DNA from 3 places in the Halomonas sp. TG39a genome. Region 1 is predicted to be linked to each of the others. Evidence: predicted binding sites of a transcription regulator. Region 1 holds the regulator's gene; each other region holds the start of a gene.
What was found. The regulator sigma-54, encoded in region 1, starts transcription at its own class of promoters, with help from an activator protein. The targets are predictions, from matches to a motif close to TGGCACNNNNNTTGCTNT.
Positions count from the first base shown of each region.

Region 2: urtA (urea ABC transporter substrate-binding protein) is a predicted target of sigma-54. The motif match lies at 2,686-2,703, and genes of this name have one in related genera.
Region 3: glnL (nitrogen regulation protein NR(II)) is a predicted target of sigma-54. The motif match lies at 3,237-3,254, and genes of this name have one in related genera.

Region 1 is NZ_JQLV01000001.1:1,427,529-1,432,655, forward strand. It holds gene U738_RS06185 (PTS sugar transporter subunit IIA) at 1-213, opposite strand, end outside; gene hpf (ribosome hibernation-promoting factor, HPF/YfiA family) at 218-526, opposite strand; gene U738_RS06195 (RNA polymerase factor sigma-54) at 625-2,037, opposite strand; gene lptB (LPS export ABC transporter ATP-binding protein) at 2,202-2,951, opposite strand; gene lptA (lipopolysaccharide transport periplasmic protein LptA) at 2,963-3,457, opposite strand; gene lptC (LPS export ABC transporter periplasmic protein LptC) at 3,469-4,038, opposite strand; gene U738_RS06215 (KdsC family phosphatase) at 4,039-4,581, opposite strand; gene U738_RS06220 (KpsF/GutQ family sugar-phosphate isomerase) at 4,635-5,127, opposite strand, start outside.
Region 2 is NZ_JQLV01000001.1:3,293,793-3,298,919, reverse strand. It holds gene U738_RS14735 (tripartite tricarboxylate transporter substrate binding protein) at 1-242, shown strand, start outside; gene U738_RS14730 (tripartite tricarboxylate transporter TctB family protein) at 350-832, shown strand; gene U738_RS14725 (tripartite tricarboxylate transporter permease) at 887-2,389, shown strand; gene urtA (urea ABC transporter substrate-binding protein) at 2,819-4,180, shown strand; gene urtB (urea ABC transporter permease subunit UrtB) at 4,286-5,127, shown strand, end outside.
Region 3 is NZ_JQLV01000001.1:3,846,168-3,851,294, forward strand. It holds gene U738_RS17325 (hypothetical protein) at 1-443, opposite strand, end outside; gene glnA (glutamate--ammonia ligase) at 986-2,392, shown strand; gene U738_RS17335 (DUF4124 domain-containing protein) at 2,512-3,072, shown strand; gene glnL (nitrogen regulation protein NR(II)) at 3,323-4,381, shown strand; gene ntrC (nitrogen regulation protein NR(I)) at 4,378-5,127, shown strand, end outside.

The sequences.
Region 1 (5,127 bases):
GGGGCTGCGCGCATGGGGAATAGCCACGCCGTTACCGATACCGGTACTGCCTAAGCGCTCGCGGCCGATTAGACGGCTAAACACTTCTTGGCTGTCCAGGCTGGGGATATTTTGCGCGATAAAGGTGCTGTAAAACTCCAGCACCCTTTTTTTGCTGCCCCCGGGTACGTCAAAAAGAACGCGCTCCGGGGGGAGTATGGTTTCCAACGTCATTGAATTAACGCACACCTGCGCCTTGGGCGCGAGCTTGTGCTTTTTCCTTGTGTTTAACGAGTTGACGGTCGATTTTATCCGCTAGGGCGTCGATAGCGGCGTACATATCACTGTCGAGGGCTTCCGCATGTAAGTCAGCACCTGCGGCGTGCAGCGTACAAGCGGCCTGCTGGCGCTCTTTCTCCACTGATAAGGTGACTTGCACCGTGGTTATATTGTCGTAATGGCGCTCTACACGCTCAAGCTTTTCGTTGACATAGTCACGCAAGGCGTCAGTCAGTTCTACGTGATGACCAGTGATATTTACTTGCATTGACGTGCTCCTTATCCATCGGACTGTACTTCGATTGTAACCCTTTTTGCCGCGTTGCAAAGCCCTTGTCGAGAGATTCGCTGCAACGTCGACAGAACCTAGCGTAAACGACGTCGCTCACTGGAGGAAGGAATGCCCATGGCCTCGCGATATTTAGCCACCGTACGCCGCGCTACTTGAATCCCTCCTTCGCCTAATAGCGTGACTAGGCGGCTGTCTGAGAGCGGCTTGCCGGGTGGCTCCTCTTGAATCAATTTCTTGAGTCGCGCGCGGATGGCGGTGCTGGAGTGACTGTCGCCATCTTGACCGCTCACCTGACTTGAGAAAAAGTACTTGAGCTCGAACACGCCCCGGGGGGTATGGATATATTTTTGCGTCGTGACCCGTGAAATCGTCGATTCGTGCATCTCCACAGCTTCGGCAATATCGGCCAGTATCAGCGGTTTCATGGCTTCTTCGCCGTGCTCTAAAAAGCCAATCTGGCGGGTGATGATTTCGCGCCCCACGCGTAGCAGCGTATCGTTACGGCTCGAGAGGCTCTTAATCAGCCAGCGCGCTTCCTGTAGGTGCTCTTTGAGAAACTGGTTGTCATCGCTTTTGTCCGCACGCTTAATCAAACTGGCGTAGTCGGGCTGAATGCGCAGCCGTGGCAGGGCCTCTGGGTTGAGTTCTAAATGCCAGCCTTCGTGGTCGTGGCGGACGACCAGGTCGGGGGTTACATAGCTGTCATCGGTGTCGCCGTAGGCGCTGCCTGGGCGGGGGTCGAGGCTGCGAATAAGTAGGATAACATCGGCCAGCTGTTGGTCATCGAGCCCCAGGCGGCGCTTTAGCAGGCGCATGTCATCCTTACCAAGCGCTTCGAGGAACTGCCGCACTAGGCGGCGGGCGGGAACCAGTAGCGGCGTATCATCGGGCAGGGCGGCGAGCTGCAGCATCAGGCATTCACGCAGGTCGCGGGCAAAGATACCGGTTGGCTCAAACTGCTGGAGTTTGAGCAGAATGGTTTCTACCTCGCGTTGGCTAAGCCCGTCAATGCCCTGGGCACGCAGGCCCTCACGAATATCGTTAAGCGGCTGGGTTAAGTAGCCGTTGGCGTCGAGCGCGTCGATTAAGCTCTCTGCGACAAGCTGTTCGCGGGCGCTAAAGTCGGTCATGGCAAGCTGCCATAGTAGGTGCCCATGCAGGCTCTGCCCGGCTGCCTGACGCTCAAAATCAGGGCCTTCGCTGCTGCCGCCCTGGCTACCCATATCTTGATAGGTATCTGACCAGTCGCTATCTACTGAGAGTTCAGTGGGGATGCCCTCTGACCACTCTTCTTCCTTAGGCTCGCTGACAGCCTGCTCACCAAATTCATCTTCCTGCTCCAGCATGGGATTGGCATCTAGGGCCTGCTGAATTTCTTGACGAAGGTCCAGCGTCGAGAGTTGCAACAGCGCAATCGCCTGTTGCAACTGGGGCGTCATGGTCAGCTGTGTGCCGATACGCAGTTGGAGAGAAGCTTTCATGACCATCTGAGAACCACTCGTTAATCAGAATGCTCCACCCTAGTGCGAGTGAGTGTCTGGTGCAAGTGCAATAAGCATGCCATTGGTAGTAAAGTTGTTGCAGAGCGCTATTTACAGAACCAAAAAATAGGTTTATGGGCAGGCGGTGATTGTAGGCATAGCTGATCAGTTTAAAGGCGAAAATCAGCACCCAGATATACGTCTCTGACCTTCTGATTATCGAGAATGGCACTGGGTGAACCGCTGGCAATGATTTGCCCATCACCAACGATATAGGCGATATCGCAAATATCGAGGGTTTCACGCACGTTGTGATCGGTGATCAGTACGCCAATATGACGTTGCTTCAGCGCACGAATGATGGTTTTGATCTCGCCTACCGAAATAGGGTCGACGCCAGCAAAGGGCTCATCCAGTAAAATAAAGGCAGGGTCAGTGGCCAGCGAGCGGGCAATTTCTACACGCCTGCGCTCACCGCCCGAAAGGCTCATGCCAAGGTTGTCGCGGATGTGGGTGATATGAAAGTCTTCGAGTAGCGCTTCCAGGCGCTGTTCGCGTCCTGTGCGGTCAAGTTCTTTGCGCGTCTCGAGTATCGCCATAATGTTATCGGCAACCGATAGTTTGCGAAAAATAGACGCCTCTTGGGGGAGGTAGCCAATACCCGCCGCTGCGCGCTCGTGCATCGGCGCACGGGTTAAATCCACCGCATCGATTCCGACCTTGCCAGCATCGGATTTCACCAGCCCGACAATCATGTAGAACGAGGTGGTTTTACCTGCGCCGTTGGGGCCCAGTAGGCCAACAATGCTGCCTTGGGAGATCTCTAAATTGATGTCTTTGACCACTCGGCGGCGCTTGTAGCTTTTCGCCAGGTGGTGGGCATACAGGGTTTTGATCGGCGCAGTGTCAGCAGTTGCCACAGCTTGGCTCCCTATTGTTCAGGCTGAATAGTCATACGAATGCGCTGGGGCTCACTGCCGTCAACGTCAGAGCGCGCTTGAATCACTTCGCGGTCAATAAAATACTCAAGGCGCCCACCGCTAAAGGTATCTTCTTGTTGGATCAGTTCGGCTTGGTCGATTAGCTCTACGCGGCGCTCGGCGACGTGGTAAATAATCCGTCGCGCCCAACCTTCCGTCGGGCCATCTTGCCCTTCGGCTTGATGGCGCAGGTAGGCGCGCTCGCCGGTGGCTGTTGCCGTCGAGAGTTCGCCAGCCGCGTTGCGTTCGATCTCTACCCGCTCGCCGCGCAGCTGCATCTCGCCCTGACGAATATCCACATTCCCGGTATAAACGGCGGTGCCCGCCCGTTGGTCGAGATCTAAACGGTCGGCTTCGACTTCCACCGGAGCCTGTTGTGAGGTTTGGGCCAGTGCCAGTAGCGGCATCGCGAGCGCAAAAAGGGCTGTGTAAATAAGTGCTTTCATGACAATTCCTATTAGCGTTGCGTGGCCGGGGGGTGCGTGCCGCGCACATTATCAGTTAGCCGAACCTGGCTATTGTTAAGCCACACATCCATGCGTGAGGCACTCATTTGCTGGGGCGGTTGCTGCAGCATTACCGGTGTTTCACTCCAGGCATGCTGAGTTAGGCCATCATAATGCAATAGCTCGGTGTCTAGCTGCCAGCCTTCATCCGGCGCGACCAGGCGAGCTGAACCTGACAGCAGCAGGGCTTGGGTAGCGGTATTGAGCGTGCCGACATCGGCGCTGGCCAGCCACTGACGGTTTTCGCTGTCGTATAGTACGGCTTCGGGCTCTTCGGTCCAGGTTTCGCTTCGCTGAGGGGTATGAATTAGGCGCGGCGTTTTTAGCGACTGCAACACCTTGCCGTTATCACCAAACAGGGTAATTTCAGCGTTTTCGAGTACGTGGCCTGGCTCCTGAGCCTGTGCTTCAGGGTCGATAGCGGTATCTTGAGGCCCGCCTGGGTCAAGCCACACCAACAGCGCGCCTAGCGCGATAACAAGCCCGCCGAGCCAGAGGCGTAGGTTAAGCCGTTTCAACATTTATGGTCGACCGTGCAGATAGGTGTCAAGCACCGCGCCCCAGTGCCCTTGAGATTCAAGCAGCGTGTCGCAAATTTCACGCACGGCGCCGTGGCCACCCAGACGTTCGGTGGTCCAGTCAGCGTGGGTGTGCATATAATCCGGCGCGTTAGGAACCGTAATGCCGACGCCGCAGCGCTTAATCGCCGCTAGATCGGGCAGGTCGTCGCCGCAATAGGCCACTTGCTCCAGCTCGATATCAAGGCGCTGGCAGAGCCCGCGCAGGGTCGCCAGTTTGTCCTCACAGCCTTGATGGACATGGTCGATACCCAGAGCGGCAGCGCGTTGACTTACCATAGGTGAATCGCGGCCGGTAATCAGCGCAACATGCACGCCCACGCGTTTGAGAAGTTTTAGCCCATGGCCATCCTGGGTATGGAAGGCTTTGATTTCGATTCCATCGGCCTGAAAGTAGAGGCGGCCATCGGTGAGTACGCCGTCAACATCCAGCGCCAATAGGCGTACGCGGCGGAGTCGATCAAGTAGCGCAGCAGGTAGGGTCATAGAGCCTCCATATCAGTCATTTTTAAAACCAGTCGGCGTAGAACGGTGATGGGTTAAATAACGCCGCTAGCGAGCAGGTCGTGCATATGTAGAGCCCCAATAGGGCGCTGTTGTTCATCCACCACCGCTAGCGCGGTAATCCGGCTCTCTTCCATAATGCGTACCGCTTCGGCCGCCAGGATGTCGGGGCCGATGCGTTTGCCTGGCCGGGTCATAACGTCGTCAACGCGGACATCGCGCAGGTTGTGAAACTGATCCAGCGTACGGCGCAAGTCGCCATCGGTGTAGACTCCGGCGAGGCGTCCATCGCTATCCACCACACAGGTAAAGCCAAGCCCTTGCCGGGTAATCTCCAATAACGCATCGCGCAGCGGGCTGCCCAGCGCGACCTGGGGCAGGCGCGAGCCGTCGTGCATCAGGTCTCTAACGCGCAGTAGCAGGCGTTTGCCTAAACTGCCACCCGGGTGGGAAAGGGCAAAATCTTCAGCGGTAAATCCACGGGCTTCCAGTAACGCCACCGCCAGTGCATCGCCTAGGGCGAGAGCG
Region 2 (5,127 bases), 1.9 Mb from region 1:
TCGACTACACCTTCGATATCTGGCGCGGCGTGATGGGCGCTCCCGGTATGCCTGAAGAAGCAGTCACCTACTACGAAGATCTGTTCGCCGAAATGTTGGAAACTGACGCATGGCGCGAAGCAAGCGACCAGCTGGGCTGGATCGACGCCTATCAAAACAGCGAAGAATTTGGCGCCTTTCTGGATCAGCAGCAAGAGCAGTTCAGCGATGTGCTGAGCGAGCTTGGCCTACTGCGCCAGTAATCCCACTCCTGTATCACCCAGCCGCCCAAGCGCGGCTGGGAGTCTCCGGTCGTTAACCACGTGTTGTTAACCGCTGGAGGCGTGTTGGCTCCTTCGGAGAGACTCCTATGACTCGTTTAAATACCAATCAGTGGTTAGCACTGGTATTTGCGGTATTCGCTACTGGCTATATCGCGATGGCGTGGCAAATCCCTACTTTCCCCCTGCCGCGTCCGGTCGACTCTGACCTTTTTCCTAAAGTATTAGGCTTCGCGCTACTGATCCTGTCGGTGTTTCTGTTTTTCGAGAAACCTACTCCGATAGCCGGTGCCGATGAGATAGATCATGAGGCCACCCAAGGCCCAAGGCTGTTTACGCCATGGGCGCGGGTCATCGTGACCTCGCTAGCGATTGCCGCCTATGCGTTTTTGCTGGTACCGCTAGGGTTTGTACTCGCTTCAACGCTGCTCTGCGTTGGTCTGACGGCCTACTACGGTTATCGCCGCCATGGGGTCAACCTCGCTACGTCGCTGGGGGTAGTGCTGGCGCTCTACCTGACCATGACGAAGGTGATGGATGTTTACCTGCCCACTGGCGTGCTGCCCTTCTAAACAAAGCCTTGTTAGCAGGTCTTTCCGCTAGCAGTTCTTGAGAGAGTAATTCCCATGGATGCCTTCAATAATTTGATGTACGGCTTTGGCATCGCGCTTGAGCCAATCAATATTGCCTACGTATTTGCCGGCGTATTTGCTGGCACCATTATCGGCATGCTGCCGGGTCTGGGCCCTATCAGTGCACTTGCCTTGATGATTCCTATCACCTTTGCCATGGAGCCTTCATCGGGCTTGATCCTGATGGCCGGGGTTTACTACGGCGCCATCTTTGGTGGCTCCACGTCGTCGATCCTGCTTAACGCCCCTGGCGTGGCGGGTACCGTGGCGACCTCCTTTGACGGCTACCCGATGGCTAAAAAAGGTCAGGCGGGTAAAGCGCTGGCGATTGCCGCCTACGCTTCCTTTATCGGTGGTACCATTTCCGTTATTTTCTTGATGCTGATTGCCCCGCTGCTGTCGAAAGTAGCCGTGAGCTTTGGCCCTTCTGAGTATTTCGCCTTAATGGTGCTGGGCTTAACCGCTGTCGTTTCGCTGTCGGATAAGTCCCTGGTTAAAGGGCTAATTGCCGCCGTGGTGGGGGTGATTATTTCTATTATCGGTATCGACATGCAGACCGGTACTGAGCGCTTTACTTTCGGTTCAGTGCAGTTGCTGGATGGCATCGACTTCCTGGTCGTAGCCCTGGGTATTTTCGCCCTTGCCGAAGTCTTTTACATGCTGCTGCGTGGCGGCGGTGGCAAAGAAATGCCGCGCAATGAGATTGGCTCGCTGAAATTGTCACGTAGCGAAGTGAAAGAAATCGCTGGCCCTATTGGTCGTAGTTCGATATTGGGTTTCTTCACCGGGGTACTGCCAGGCGCGGGCGCGACCATCGGTTCGTTCCTGGGTTACAGCATGGAAAAGCGCATTGCCAAAGATGGTCACACCTTTGGGCAGGGCAATATCAAAGGCGTGGCGGCGCCGGAAGCAGCCAACAACGCTGCCTGTACGGGCTCCTTTGTACCGCTGCTGACGTTGGGTGTGCCGGGTTCAGGCACTACCGCTGTCCTGCTAGGCGCGTTGCTTGTCATGGGGGTTAACCCCGGCCCGATGATGCTAACTGAGCGCCCGGACGTGTTTTGGGGCGTGGTTGCCAGTATGTATATCGGCAATATCTTCCTGCTGGCACTTAACCTGCCGCTGATTCCCTATATCGCTAAAATTCTCGATATGCCTCGCCCATTGCTGCTATCGCTGATTCTGATCTTCTGCATGATCGGTGTTTACGGCATGAGCTTCAGCGTATTTGATCTGCTGCTACTGCTTGGCTTCGGCTTGGTGGGCCTGGGCATGCGCCTGTTTGGCTTCCCCGCGGCGCCGCTGATTCTAGCGCTGATTCTGGGCAACATCATGGAAGAGTCCATGCGCCGCGCACTGCAGATTTCCGGTGGTGACTGGATGACCTTTATCGACAAGCCCATCTCCCTTGGTTTGCTGGTCGTCGCTCTGCTGTCGCTTGGTCTGCCGTTGCTGAAAAAACGTCGTAAGAAAGTCCCACCCGACGTGGCTGTTTAACGCCTCGATTTGAAGGGTGAATAGCGAGGAGCCTTGGTGATGCCAAGGCTCCTTTTTTAACTGCTTTTTAACTGACAACAAAGAGTGAGGTTGTAACTAATAAGTAAGTGTTACGTTACTGATCTGTATTCAAAAAGCTCAAGTACTTAGTTGGTGCACTGTATCTTGTTGGTGCATTGTGAGGGTGCCTTAGCCGCGTTCTTGCGCTTTATTTTGGTGCATTCGGTGAATGTTGAGATTTTCTGATGATTATTAAGTGGCTGATTAAAGAGCTATAAGACAACTTTGTGTCAATCTGGCGCATCCCTTGCAGGTGTTAATGGCTAGTGGACGTATTGGGGAGCTAACACAACAACCCCAAGTGCGAAGCCAATCATCAAGCCTCGGTCATAACAAACCCCAGCCATAAGGGGTGCAAGGAGATTAACAATGAACACACTCAAACGCTCGACACACTCCCGCCCATTCCTATCACGTGGCCGTTTCGCGACCGCTTTACTCACCGCTGCCATCATGAGTGCTAGCACCCAGGCCGCCGCCCAGGACGATGACCCGATCAAAGTCGGTATCCTGCACTCTCTCTCCGGCACCATGGCGATTAGTGAGACCGTCCTCAAAGACACCGTCGAAATGCTTATCGAGCAGCAGAACGAAGCCGGTGGTTTGCTGGGCCGTCAGTTAGAGGCCGTGGTGGTCGACCCGGCGTCTAACTGGCCGCTGTTTGCTGAACGCGCCCGGGAGCTACTAGACCAGGAAGAAGTGGACGTTATTTTCGGCAACTGGACGTCGGTTTCGCGTAAATCCGTTCTGCCCGTCGTAGAAGAACTCAACGGCCTGCTGTTCTACCCGGTGCAGTATGAAGGCGAAGAGTCTTCTGAAAACGTCTTCTACACCGGCGCAGCGCCTAACCAGCAGGCGATCCCTGCGGTTGAATACCTTATCAACGAAGTCGGTATCGAGCGCTTTGCGCTGGTGGGTACCGACTATGTCTACCCGCGTACCACCAACCGTATCCTTGAAGCCTTCCTCAAGGACGAACACGGCATCGCGGAAGAGGACATCATGGTTAACTACACGCCGTTCGGTCACTCCGATTGGCAAAACATCGTGGCGGAAATTCGCCGCTTCGGTGAAGAGGGTAAACCGACCGCCGTAATCTCGACGGTTAACGGCGACGCTAACGTGCCGTTCTATACCGAGCTCTCCAACCAGGGTATCGACGCTGCCGATATTCCGGTCATCGCCTTCTCCGTGGGCGAGCAGGAGCTTACCGGTATTGATACCGGGCCGCTGGTAGGCCACTTGGCGGCATGGAACTACTTCATGAGCGTCGATAACGATGACAACTACGACTTTATCGATGCCTGGATTGAGTACACCGGCGACGATATGGCGGTGACCAACGACCCAATGGAAGCGCACTACATTGGTTTCAACATGTGGGCCGAAGCGGTTCGCAAGGCGGGCACGACAGACGTCGATACGGTGAAAGACGCCATTATCGGTGTGACCGTACCTAACCTCTCCGGCGGTTATGCGGCGATGATGCCCAACCACCACATCACCAAGCCGGTGCTGATCGGTGAGATTCAGGACAACGGTCAGTTCGATATCGTTTGGCAGACGCCGTCTACCGTGGCCGGCGACGCCTGGTCTGACTACCTGCCTGGCTCCCGTGACCTGATTGCCGATTGGCGCAAGCCGATGGAGTGCGGCAACTTCAACGTCGTGAACGGCTCGTGCGGTGGCAGCACCGCAGCAGAAGAAGCCGAAGCGGCGCTCGCTGAGTAAAAGCTCCTGTAGTGAGTAATACTGATCCCTCGTCCCTAGGCTGAAGCCCAAGTGGCGAGGGAGCACGCTAACTCCCCCTCTTTAGATAACCAAAGGAAGAACCCCATGAGGCGTTTCCTTTCCTTAGGGCTGCTGTGCCTACTGTTGTTAAGCATCACAGTGACCGCCCAAGCACAAACGAGCTCCACGAATACTGCCGACGATGACGCCGCGCTCGAGTTGTTAGAGGCGCTGGACGTTGAGTCTTACGCTGACAAAGGCGACGCGATCACCGCCATTTTGCAAAGCGATGACGAACGCGCCCGAGACTGGCTGCAGGCTTTGCTGGATGGCCGCTTGCAGCGTACCGAAGATGGCCGGTTCGTGCTGGTGCTCGAGAACCGCGGCCGCGACTGGCCGGTGGCCGATGTACTGACCGGCGAAGCGCTGGGCGAGATGTCCCGTCGTGATCTGGAGCGTATCGGCATCAACAACAACCTGCGTAATCAACTGCGTAGTGCCATCGCGGTAGTTGACCTCTACTCGCCTAACGTTGAACGCCGCCGCACCTCGGCCGAGCGCCTGTTAGGTGAAGTAGATGGTGAGCTGGTGCCCACCCTTGACGACCTGATCGAACAGGAAGAGGACGAGCAGGTGCGCTACCGGCTGACTCAGGCCGTGGCGATCTACCGTGCCGAAGCGGGCGAAATGGCTGGGGTCGAAGCGCTGGACGGCAGCCTTCACCCCCGCTCCCGCGTGGCGTTGAGCCGGGCAGCCACTGGGGATGATCCCGTCGTCGCCAACGCCGCTGCCGCTTCCCTGTTGGGTATCGAGCAGCAGCTCAAAATCAATCGTGGTCTGGAAACGCTCTATTTCGGCTTGAGCCTCGGCTCAGTGCTGGTGCTAGCGGCCATTGGCCTGGCGATCACCTTCGGGGTCATGGGCGTGATCAACATGGCCCATGGCGA
Region 3 (5,127 bases), 2.4 Mb from region 1:
CGTTCAAGCCAGACGCGCCTAACGGCGATGTAGGGCGGCAAAATTAACGCACTTGCCAACAGGCGCCGCAGAATGCGTTCCGACAGCGATGGCCGGGTGAGGCCGATAATTAACGCGTCCAGGGTGTAAGTGTTGAGCTGTGGATAGAGCGCGCCCCAAAGTGCGGCAGGCAGCGGTTTTTTTTGCAGCGCAATGATGAGCCATTCGGCTTGACTGGCAAACGCGGCTTTATTAAGGCGAGCCCCTAGCGTTCGCGTTGGGGTAATCAGCGAGTGGGTGTGGTAGCGCTGTTCAATAGCACTCAGGCGCGCTTGAGCTTGAGTGGCTGTCACTAAAATGGGCAGCAAGTGGTCGGCAACACCTGACTCACGTATGGATTTTAAATGGCGTGGCAACATCTCACCCGTCACCATGGCATCAACGATAAAGCAGACCGATCCCATTTGCCGACTCCAATTGTGAGCTAATCTATCAATTTGTAATTTATTGTAGTATCTGGTTTATTTGGGTAGCAAGTAAAAAAACTTGCGAGCTAAAAAAGAGGGTTCAGTATATTTAGTGCTCTTTAATGGCGCATAAAGCATTATTTTTGTTCTATTTTGGTGCATTGAGGGGTTTTTAGCTGGCTTGAGACACCTTGTTTAGCCGTTATGCGTCATCAAGAGGCATTTAGCTTTATTTTTTATGATATACAAAACAATCATTTATTGTTTTTTTACGCCATATTGGTGCAGTGTTGGCATGAAATGTGCTTTGACTGTGTAGTAAGTTTTGAAGCGGCTAGTGGCCGTAGGCATAAGCCCTGCGGCATGCTAAAACGATAGCCGGTCTGAAATGCTCGCTGAGCGATTTGTTAAAAATGTCAGGCAAACGTTGAGCGAACAAGAATGACAAACGTGCGGTTTAGCACGTAGTTTGTCGAACAACACTTTTATCGGTAGCTTACTGTCGTTAGCTTTAAGCCACGCTCATACCGGAGGACACTATGTCAGCCAAGACCCTCGCGCTAATTGAAGAACATGATGTTAAATGGGTAGACCTGCGTTTTACCGACACTCGCGGTAAAGAGCAGCACGTTACCGTGCCTGCTCGCGATGTGGACGAAGAATTCTTCGAGAATGGCCAAATGTTTGATGGCTCTTCTATTGAAGGCTGGAAGGGCATCAACGAATCCGACATGATTCTGCGCCCGGAAGATGGTACTGGTTACCTGGACCCCTTCACTGAAGATGCCACGCTGGTTCTACGCTGCGACATCATCGAGCCGGCCACCATGCAGGGCTACGACCGTGACCCGCGCTCCATTGCTAAGCGTGCAGAGGCTTACCTTCAGTCTACTGGCCTGGGCGACACCGCTTTCTTTGGTCCTGAGCCTGAATTCTTCATCTTTGACGAAGTGCACTGGAAGTCTGATATCCAGGGCTCCATGTATAAAATCACTTCCGACGAAGGCGCTTGGGCAACCGACAGTGTCGTTGAAGGCGGCAACCTGGGGCACCGTCCGCGCGTTAAAGGCGGCTACTTCCCGGTTCCCCCGGTGGATAGCTTCCACGATATTCGTGGTGCCATGTGTAACACCCTGGAAGCGATTGGTCAGACCGTGGAAGTTCACCACCACGAAGTTTCCAACGCAGGTCAGAACGAAATTGGCGTGAAATTCAACACGCTGGTGAAGAAAGCTGACGAAGTGCAGGAAATGAAATACGTGATCCACAACGTGGCCCACGCGTATGGCAAAACCGCCACCTTTATGCCGAAGCCGCTGGTAGGTGACAACGGTTCAGGTATGCACGTGCACCAGTCGTTCTGGAAAGGCGGTGAGAACCAGTTCGCCGGTGACGAGTATGCTGGTCTGTCTGAAATGGCGCTGTTCTACATTGGCGGTATCATCAAGCACGCTCGTGCTCTGAACGCCTTTACTAACGCGTCTACCAACTCGTACAAGCGTCTGGTACCTGGTTTTGAAGCCCCGGTAATGCTGGCTTACAGCGCCCGCAACCGTTCTGCTTCAATCCGCATTCCTTACACCGCTAGCCCGAAAGGTAAGCGTGTAGAAGCACGTTTCCCTGACCCGACCGCTAACCCCTACCTGGCGTTCTCTGCCATGTTGATGGCGGGTATCGACGGCATCAAAAACAAGATCCATCCTGGCGATGCCATGGACAAAAACCTGTACGACCTGCCGCCAGAAGAAGGCAAGTCAGTACCGACCGTGGCGCATAGCCTGGATCAAGCACTGGAAGCACTCGACGCTGACCGTGCGTTCTTGACCGAAGGTGGCGTGTTCACCGACGAGATGATCGATGCCTACATCGAACTCAAAATGGAAGAAGTTGAGCGTATTCGCATGACTACGCACCCGATTGAGTTTGATATGTACTACAGCTGCTAATCAGCGTTTTTAACCCCTGGCTGTTTATCAGCCAGGCGGCGGAAACGGTGATTATTAATAGAACCTCGCTTCGGCGGGGTTTTTTATTATTGGGGCTTATAAGCAGTGCAAGGGGTGCGATGAGTAGGATCAATACAGTCGCGATGCGCGGCGTGCTGGTGACTCTTTTGGGCGCGACGCTTGCTGGCGCAGCCGTTTTGGCATTCGGGCAGACGGTATATCGAGTTACCGATGAGGACGGCAACGTGACCTTTACCGATGACCCTGGTCGCGGTGGTGAGGCCTTAGAGTTGTCGCCGTTGCCAAGCCTGCCGCCTGCATTAAGCGCGGCGCTCGTCAATTCTGGCACGAATGCGGCCCCATCAGCGCCACAGCGGCCGCGGGACAAGCCGGGGCAGCCCTTTATGCCTTATGACCATTTCTCGATTGCCCTGCCCCAGCAAGGCGCACGGGTGGAAGGTGGCATGACGGCGGTGGAGGTGGCCCTTGCGCCTCCGCTGCGCGACGATCACCAGGTGCGGCTGCTAGTGAATGGCGACATCAGCCAGTCCGCGCTGCACAGCGATGTCTTCTGGCTAACGGGGCTTCCACCGGGGCGCCACGAGCTTCAGGCAGAGCTACTGGATAGTCGTCAGCGTTTGCAGCACCGTTCGGCAGCCGTGACGATTACGGTTCCTTAAAAGCGTTTATACGTAAAGCTCGCGACTAAGCATTCCCTTCCGACGCGTGCGTGCACTAAAGTGGTGCGTGGGTAGGTGCATTTGCCGTCGTGGGTGCGCTAAAACGATTCGCCCGCGCTCCTTACGATGCCCGCAAGCCGTGCAAATGGGCATAAGTGCGTAATTGGCGCGCTTTTTGCAGTTCCCTCATTGATCATCCACCTGTAGGTCTGTATCGGCGATGGAAGACGCGATTTTTCAGGACACCACCATGCATCAGCGTTTGCTTGAACATCTCACCACGGCGGTATTGCTGCTAGATGGCGAGCTGCGTGTGCGCTGGATGAACCCTGCCGCTGAAGCGTTGTTAGCGGTCAGTCTTAGCCGTGTTCACGGGATCAGCCTGGACACGCTGCTCGGCGGGGATGAAAGCATTGACGATGTATTGGCCAAGGCCCGGGATGCCTTTCACCCTTATACCCAGCGTGAAGCGCGCATTACCCCGCTGAACAGTGAACCGCTCACGGTTGACTACACGGTCACGCCGTTATCCGACGATGAGCTGCTGTTGGAAGTGGAGCCGCGGGATAGGTTGATGCAGATTTCCCGGGAAGAGGCGCTCACTACCCGTCAGGAGACGATCAAGGTGCTTGCCCGCGGGCTTGCCCATGAAGTCAAAAATCCCCTGGGCGGCATCCGCGGTGCGGCGCAGCTATTAGAGCGGGATCTAGACGACCCGGCGCTGCGCGAATATACCCATATCATTGTGGAAGAGGTGGATAGGCTGCGCGATTTGGTCGACTCCATGCTCGGCCCTAACCGTATTCTTAAGCACGAGCCGGTCAATATTCACAAAGTGCTAGAACGGGTACGGGCGCTGCTGATTGCCGAGCACCCTTGCGTGACGATCAGCCGTGATTACGACCCCAGCCTGCCCGACCTTTCCGGCGATGAGTCACAAATGATTCAGGCGGTGCTCAATGTGGCCCGCAACGCGGTACAGGCCATGAGCGATGCGCAAACGTCTGAACCTACGCTAATACTACGCACCCGCGCCCGTCGCCAATTTACCCTCGGTGCGGAGCGTCACCGGCTGGTCAGTGAAGTCGCGGTGATCGATAACGGGCCCGGCATTCCCGTTGCGCTGCAGGAAACGCTGTTTTACCCCATGGTGTCGGGGCGCGCGGAAGGCAGCGGTCTTGGGCTCTCTATCGCCCAGTCGATTTTGCACCAGCATCAAGGATTGATCGAATGCGACTCACGTCCTGGACACACCGAATTTCGTTTATTGATTCCCATGGTTATTAATTTCACCGGAGAAGCGTCATGACTGAGGCTGCACGTAATGATGTTGCGCGGGTGGTCATTGTCGATGATGACCGCGCTATCCGCTGGGTGCTAGAGCGCGCATTAGCGCAACCCGACCTGGACGTTGAGTGTATTGAACGCGCCGACGTTGCCCTGACGCGTTTGCTGGAAAGCCCCCCAGACGTGCTGGTCACCGATATCCGTATGCCGGGTATCGATGGGCTTGATCTGATGGCGCGCGTGCGCGAGGCGCATCCCGACCTGCCGGTGATCGTGATGACTGCGCACTCCGACCTGGACAGCGCCGTGGCCTCTTACCAGGGTGGGGCCTTTGAGTACCTACCCAAGCCGTTTGACGTTGACGAGGCCCTGGCACTGGTGCGCCGCGCCGTGGCCCACGCCCGTGAACGCCAGCGTCCGGTCACCGTGCCGGAAGGCTTGAACGCCGAAATTATCGGCGAAGCGCCGGCAATGCAGGAGGTGTTTCGCGCGATTGGTCGCCTTTCCCACTCTCACATCACGGTGTTGATTAACGGCGAGTCGGGTACCGGTAAAGAGCGCGTTGCCCAGGCGCTTCACCAGCATAGCCCGCGGGCGGGTAAGCCCTTTATCGCGCTCAATATGGCGGCCATTCCCCGCGATTTGATTGAGTCTGAGCTGTTTGGTCACGAGAAAGGCGCCTTTACGGGGGCGGCCCAGCAGCGCCAGGGGCGCTTTGAGCAGGCCAATGGCGGCACGCTGTTTTTAGATGAAATTGGCGATATGCCG